DNA from 3 places in the Devosia sp. ZW T5_3 genome. Region 3 is predicted to be linked to each of the others. Evidence: riboswitches for the same ligand, from Rfam matches in the RefSeq annotation. Region 3 holds a riboswitch; each other region holds the start of a gene.
What was found. A riboswitch is a leader RNA that binds a small molecule or an ion and turns the genes downstream of it on or off. The one in region 3 is predicted to bind cobalamin.

Region 1 (2,259 bases), on a different contig from region 3:
GTCTCGTCCAGCGTCTTCCATTCGGAGACGCCGGTATAGCCGGCCATGTGGTCGGTGAGGCCCAGGGCCAGCATCATCTCGGTGAGGTTCACGTCGTTTGACACTGCGCGCATCGGCGCCGCGTCAAAAGTCACGTCGCGATTGCAGCTCTTGACGGTGACGGGATAGGCGAGCGCTGTGGCCGTGGTTGCGGCCAGCAGGGCCGGCACGAGGAAGGTGAAGGCAAGACGCACGGAAATATCCTCAAGGTTTGTCGTTGAGATGGAAGGAAAAGCGGGGCCGGCCCGTTGCAGGGTGGGCGTCGATGGCGACGTCGACCGCGAAGGTCCGGCGGATGGATTGGGGGGTCAGCACGTCGAGCGGAGCGCCCAATTGCACCTGGCGGCCATTGTCGAGCACCAGCACGCGATCGGCATGGGCCGAGGCCAGTGCCAGATCGTGCAGCGAGACGATGACGGTGGCGTCGAGGCGCGAGAGTAGCGCGAGCACTTCGAGCTGGTGGCGGATGTCGAGATGGTTGGTGGGCTCGTCGAGAATGAGCAGATCGGGCTTCTGCAACAGTGCGCGGGCGATCATCACCCGTTGTTTTTCGCCGCCGGAGAGTGTGGCGAAATCGCGAGCGGCAAAGCTGGTGAGACCCATCAATGCCAGCGCGCTTTCCACCTCGGCCAGATCGGCCTGACCGAACCGTCCCAGATGCGGTGTCAGGCCCAGTTCGACAATCTCGGCGACGGTCAGGCCGAAATCGGTCGCTGGCTCCTGCAGCACCGTAGCAATCCGGCGGGCGCAATCGCGCGGAGCCATGGCCCAGATGTCAGCACCATCGAGGGCGACTGTCCCGCTAGTCGGCTGATGATAGCGATAGAGGCACCGCAGCAGCGAGGACTTGCCAGCGCCGTTCGGCCCTACGACAGCGAGCATCTCGCCCGGCGCAACGCTGAACGCGATGTCGTGCAGCAGCCGCGCCGCTCCAGAAGGTCCCCAGCTCAGCCCGTCGACCTGCAGGGCAGCCGGGCGCCGGGTGCGGCCGGACGGGTCGAAGGGAAGCAGATGATCAGCAAGGTGGACGTGGTTCACCGAGGCGCTCCGCAGATGCGGGGCGCATTGCGGGCGAAATCAGGCTGAGCTTTTTGGTCGTGTCGTCAAGCGCCATCATCGTTCCCCGCGGCACACCCCGGCCGGGTTGAAAGGTGTGTCGATGGCAGGTCTCCTGACTTGCGGGTCACGGCGCCTTCGAACCTTCCCAGCCTTACGGCCAGTGGCATCTCGAAAGAGCTATCCGCTCACAGTTGCGGGGGCAGTCACGGTTTTGCGCCCTGATGGGTACGTCGCACCGTGTTCCCTTTTAATCCCCGTTGGCTTGTGGCCGCCGAAGAACCTACGACGGGTGCATAGGGCATTGTGGACGCAGCGTTGTCAATGTCCGCTCTCGGTAAGTTACAACTGTGGCCTCTATGGCCGGCATGGGGTCGAGTGCGGACTGGCCTGTTTCGCCTGGGAAGCGGACTGGCGTTAGAAGCAAGTGAGGCCAGGGTGGACGCGATCCGCCCCAGCGCGTTTCGATTGCCTCACTGCGCGGCGTTTTGCAGGTTGGCGGTCATTTCGGCGAGGCCTGCTTCTCGCGTCATAATCGGCGCGTAGCCGAGTTCGCGGCGCGCCTTGCCGATGTTGAGCGTTATCGTAACGGCCGATGTGGCGAAGGACTGCAAGGTCAACGGAGCGGTGATCTTCCCACCCGAAAGCCCGTACAGCCGATCGCCCACACCGGCGATGAAACGTAGCAGTGCGCGCGGCACCGACTTTTCTGGTGCCGTGACGCCTTGCGTGGCCATCAGCGCGGTTGCAAAATCGCGGAACCGAACGGGCCCCTCGTCGCCAAGAAAGTAGATCTCGCCGCCTTTGCCCCTGGCGATCGCCAGTTCAATGCCATGACAGAGATTGGCGATGTGGATGGTCGTCGTCAGATAGTCGCCGCCACTGATCCAGGCGAACTGCCCCGATTGAACAGCACCTAGCAGATGGGGTAAGGCAGTCGTGTCATCACGCCCCCAGACAAAGCGGGGCCGAACCACAATGACATCCATGCCACCGCCATTGTTGGACAGGGCGTAGCGTTCGGCGGCGGCTTTGCTGCGAGAATACGATCCGGCGGGGCGACGCGGCAAAGGATGGCGTTCATCGACATTGATGAGGGGGCGTCCATCAGCCAGAACGGATTCCGTGCTGAGATAAATCGCTCGCTGGATGCCCCCTGCCCGC
Region 2 (2,259 bases), on a different contig from region 3:
GTGGGCAGGGACGGCGCTGGGCTCATCGGGGGCGACGGGCGCGCCGATAATGTGGGGGGCCGCGATCAGCGCGACGGCGACGGCAATGGCCCAGCTGGCGCGGGTCTTGGCGAGCAACACGAAAGCGGCGCCGGTGGCGACGGCCGTGCCCACCCACCAGAGCTGGCGGGCGAACAGATCGGCGGCAGGCATGCCGGGGAGTTCGGGCGCCAGGCCATAGGCGGGGGCCAGCGAGAAGGTGATAAAACCGGCGGCGCCCCAGAGCAGGCCATTGGCGAAGGTGATAGGGATATTGGCGAACATAGAGATGGCGCCGATGACCAGGGCAAAGCCGGTGGCGGCGAGGACCGTGGCGAGCGTCGTATAGGCGGTGCGCTCGAAGCCGTCTTGCGGGGCCCATTCTTCGGGCTCGGCGGCCGTGCTGGCGGCGGCGTCATCGTGGCTGTGTTCGGCCGTGCCGAGAGCGTGTTCGTGATCAGCGACAGCGGCGGCCTCGCCATGGCTGTGGCCGCCTTCGCCCTCGAAGGTCTCGGCATGCAGAATGAGCGGGGTGACGCGGAAATTCTGGATGGCGGCGGTCAATAGGCCAGCGGCCAGCGCTGCGAAAAGCGCAGCGGCAAACAAGTTACGGATCATTTTGTTTCTCTCGTGCGCTGCCTTAGTGGCAGGGGAAGCCCATGGCGTGGCGGGTGTCGTGGGCGCCGTTATGCAGGCGGAAATCGCCGGCAAAGCCGGTGCCGACCAGAAGGGTCAGACCGAGCATGAGGGCCAGGACACCAGCGATGAGGCGCTGGGACAGGGAGAGAGACGTGGAGACGGTGGTCGTCGTATTGATCGTGGTATTCATGGCAGCACCCTCCGTGCGCGGAATAGATTGGGCTTTTCGCCCGGCTGATGTGCCGGCAGGTCTCCTGGCTCGCGGTGATAACCACTCCCCTCGCCTTCCCGGCTATTCGCCAGTGGCATGAGAGGGGAATGCACCGCTTACAGTTGCGGGGGCAGCCACGGTTTTGCGCCCTGATGGGTACGTCGCACCGTGTTCCCTTTTCCAGCCTTCCGCTTGCGGCGTGATGCCTTGGGCTTCAGGCTGAGTATCCCCTTGCCACAACGGACGCGGGGAACCAACACGAGGATTGGTTTGCCACTAAATCGGGCGGACCGCAATGTGGTTGGTAGGAAAAGCGGCGCTGGGTCAAGCGTGGGGTCGGCGCGTTCGAGCCAATTTGGCGGACGGCGGAACCGGCGACTCGCAGTAGACCTGATCGCCAAAATCTGCGGGAGACACGAGATGAAACCGATCAAATTCAGCCGCGAGGAAACCAAGGCGATCGTGGATGAAATTCGCGACTATTTCCGAAACGAACTCGACCAGGACATTGGCTCCATTCCGGCCGAGATGCTGATGATGTTCTTTGCCGACAAGATGGGCGCCTATTTCTACAATCGCGGGGTTTATGACGCGCAGGTTTTGGTGCGCGAGCGGATGGATAATCTGAGTGATGATCTGTTTGGGCTGGAGCAGCCGACCAAGCATGTGCGCTAGGGCATAAGCACGAATGTGAAATCCACTTTCGCGGCAAAGCGGCTAGGGGTAAGCAGTGAGGCCGCCAATCGGCGGTTTTCTGGCCTTTTCAGGAGGAAGCCTTGGGCTTCAACTTTGCCACTTTTGCCCCGATTGGGCTGCTGCTCGCGTCCAATGTGTTCATGACCTTTGCCTGGTATGGGCATCTGAAATGGCCGACATCGGCGCTGTGGCTGGCGGTGATGATCAGCTGGGGCATCGCGTTTTTCGAATATTGGCTGGCCGTGCCGGCCAATCGGATCGGGGAAGCGGTCTATAGCCCGTCCGAACTCAAGACCATTCAGGAAGTCATCTCGCTGTCGGTGTTCGCGGTGTTCACCGTGTTTTACTTTGGCGAGAAGCTGACGCTGAACCACGGCATCGGGTTCGGGATGATCGCGCTGGGGGCATTTTTTATCTTCAAGGGCCCGATCAAGTAGGATCGGCTGTTGGCTGTGATGTGAGGTCTTGACGATTGCGACCGTAATGTTATTACGTTGCGTCGACACATGTATAGCACAAGAACGGCCATGGCTCACCAGCATACGCATCCGCACGCCCCGGTAAAATCGAGGGGGCGCAGCTTTGGCCTGGCGCAGATGAGTGCGCTGGCGCGGCTGGCCATCGTGGTTCCGGCGATCGTGGTGATCTGGCTGGTGCTGTGGCTCTTGGTGCGGTCATGAGCGCGATCCGCATCG
Region 3 (2,259 bases):
CCATAGAGTGGGCCGGCCCGACCCGTCAACTGGCACCGCCGCACAGGAACCTTTGCAATCGGCATGGCGTTGGCTCCCGCTCCGGAGACCTGAATATGACCGACGTGACCGCCATACCCCGCCTGGACCTGAAGCGCTATCTGGGCCGATGGTATGAGATTTGCCGCCTGCCGCTCAAATGGGAAGACGAGACGGCCACTGATATCACTGCCAATTACACACTGAACGACAAAGGCAATGTCGGCGTCGATAACCGCTGCTTTGACGAAGATGGCAAACCGGCCCGCGCATTGGGCGAAGCCTTTGCAGTGGATGACACCAATGCCCGTCTGAAGGTGAGCTTTCTGCCCCCGGTTGTCCGGTGGCTGCCCTTTGGCAGGGGTGATTATTGGGTGCTCAAGATCGATCCCGATTACGCCGTTTCCCTGGTCGGCTCACCCAGCAGAAAATATCTGTGGGTGCTGGCCCGGCGGCCATTCGTCGCCCGCGAAACGCTCGACGAATATCTGGCCGAAGCCCGCCGCCAGGGCTTTGATTTGACCGGGCTTATTACCCCGCGCCACACCGGTCGCGTAGTGAGCGACGACATGGTCGAAGGCAAATGAGCTGAACGGTCAGCATCGGCCACCGGCAGGACTTGCGGCCACATTAGCCGGCGTATATGAGAGCCATGTCACGGTTCCGCCAATTGAGCGCGGATCAAAAGGGAACACGGTGCGGATTACCCATCAGGGGCCAAAACCGAGGCTGCCCTCGCAACTGTAAGCGGCGAGTTTGCTGTTCATTACCACTGGCCTTTTGGCCGGGAAGGGAACAGCAAGCATCCGAGCCGCGAGCCAGGAGACCTGCCGCGACACCGACCAGCATGCCGGACGAGGTGTTTCGGCGGGGTTCGAGCCAGCTTGGCTGGCTTGTCGTGCGCGTTCTCGTCCGTAACAGGACCGCTCACACCCTCGCATCTATGCCTATCGGCCTGCCGTTCGGTTGTCCCGAACTGCATCACGAGAGGTTATGATGCGTCTTCCTGCTATCGTCACCGGCACCTTGCTTGCCGGCGTGGCCTGCATGCCTGCAACAGCGGCCACACGCTACCCGCTCATTCTTGAAAATTGCGGCGCCACCATCACCATTGCGGCCGCGCCGCAACGCGCGGTCGGCATCGGCCAGAACAGTTCCGAAATCATGTTGCTGCTGGGATTGGCCGACCGCATGGTCGGCACAGCAGTGTGGGTTTCCCCCGTGCTGGAGGAATTGGCTAAGGCCAATGCCGGCGTGCCGCGCCTGGCCGATAATCAGCCCAGCTTTGAAAGCGTCGTCGGGACCAATCCCGATTTCGTTGCGGCGCAATTCCTGTCGGCCCTGGGGCCGGAGGGCCGCGTCGGCACCCGCGAGCAATTCGCCGATCTGGGCGTGCCCAGCTATGTCTCGCCCACCGATTGCGACACGACCGATAATATTTCCGCCGATGGCTCGCGGGCCAATTTGTGGACGCCAGAATTGTTGTATCGCGAGATCGAAGAACTGGCCGCGATCTTTGATGTTTCCGCGCGTGGCGAAACGCTGGTCGCCGATTTCCGGGCACGCGAGCAGGCGGTGCGGGATCGGCTGGCCGGCCGCTCCGATGATATTTCGATCCTATTCTGGTTTTCGAGCGCGGAGATTGCCGGCGATGCCTGGGTGGCGGGCAAGAACGGCGCTCCAGGCTACATCACCGACGTGTTGGGCGCCCGCAATGTCATCGAGACCGAAGCCGAATGGCCGCTGGTCAGCTGGGAAGCAATCGCCACCGCCGACCCGGCCGCGATCGTCATCGGCACGATGGATCGGCGCACGCAGGCGGCGGACGATCCAGCGGTCAAGCGCGAATTCTTGCACACGGACCCGGTCGCCAGCGCATTGTCGGCGGTGCAAGCCGGCCATATCGTCGAAATGGACGCGCAGGCAATGAACCCGACACTGCGCACCATTGGCGGGCTCGAAAAGCTTGCCACGGCGCTGGAAGGCTTCGGTCTCCTCGATTGAGCACAATTGCAGGTCTGCGCCCGGCCTTCCGGCCGGGTGTTCTTATCGTCATCGCCACCGGCCTTCTGCTGCCCGTGGCGATTGCATTGGGGGTGGGCATTGGTGAAATGCCCATCAGCCTTGAAACGACCGTGCAGGCGGTGACCAATCGCCTGGGCTGGACGCGGCACGAGCTCAGCCGCATCCAGGAAAGCGTGATCTGGGACTATCGGCTGAGCCGCTCGCTCGCCGCCGCCT

Region 1: another riboswitch for cobalamin. It lies ahead of ACI3KW_RS01560 (ABC transporter ATP-binding protein); the one in region 3 lies ahead of ACI3KW_RS15950 (ABC transporter substrate-binding protein).
Region 2: another riboswitch for cobalamin. It lies ahead of ACI3KW_RS21690 (CbtB domain-containing protein); the one in region 3 lies ahead of ACI3KW_RS15950 (ABC transporter substrate-binding protein).

Annotation. Positions count from the first base shown of each region.
Region 1 covers NZ_JBJDRE010000001.1:316,823-319,081, reverse strand. The annotation lists gene ACI3KW_RS01565 (ABC transporter substrate-binding protein) at 1-233, opposite strand, end outside; gene ACI3KW_RS01560 (ABC transporter ATP-binding protein) at 244-1,077, opposite strand; cobalamin riboswitch at 1,183-1,397, opposite strand; gene ACI3KW_RS01555 (NAD-dependent epimerase/dehydratase family protein) at 1,569-2,259, opposite strand, start outside.
Region 2 covers NZ_JBJDRE010000024.1:3,745-6,003, forward strand. The annotation lists gene ACI3KW_RS21685 (CbtA family protein) at 1-636, opposite strand, end outside; gene ACI3KW_RS21690 (CbtB domain-containing protein) at 659-847, opposite strand; cobalamin riboswitch at 884-1,082, opposite strand; gene ACI3KW_RS21695 (DUF2164 domain-containing protein) at 1,289-1,543, shown strand; gene ACI3KW_RS21700 (DMT family protein) at 1,645-2,001, shown strand; gene ACI3KW_RS21705 (hypothetical protein) at 2,092-2,244, shown strand; gene aztA (zinc ABC transporter ATP-binding protein AztA) at 2,241-2,259, shown strand, end outside.
Region 3 covers NZ_JBJDRE010000012.1:133,068-135,326, forward strand. The annotation lists gene ACI3KW_RS15945 (lipocalin family protein) at 96-605, shown strand; cobalamin riboswitch at 660-868, shown strand; gene ACI3KW_RS15950 (ABC transporter substrate-binding protein) at 1,012-2,022, shown strand; gene ACI3KW_RS15955 (FecCD family ABC transporter permease) at 2,067-2,259, shown strand, end outside.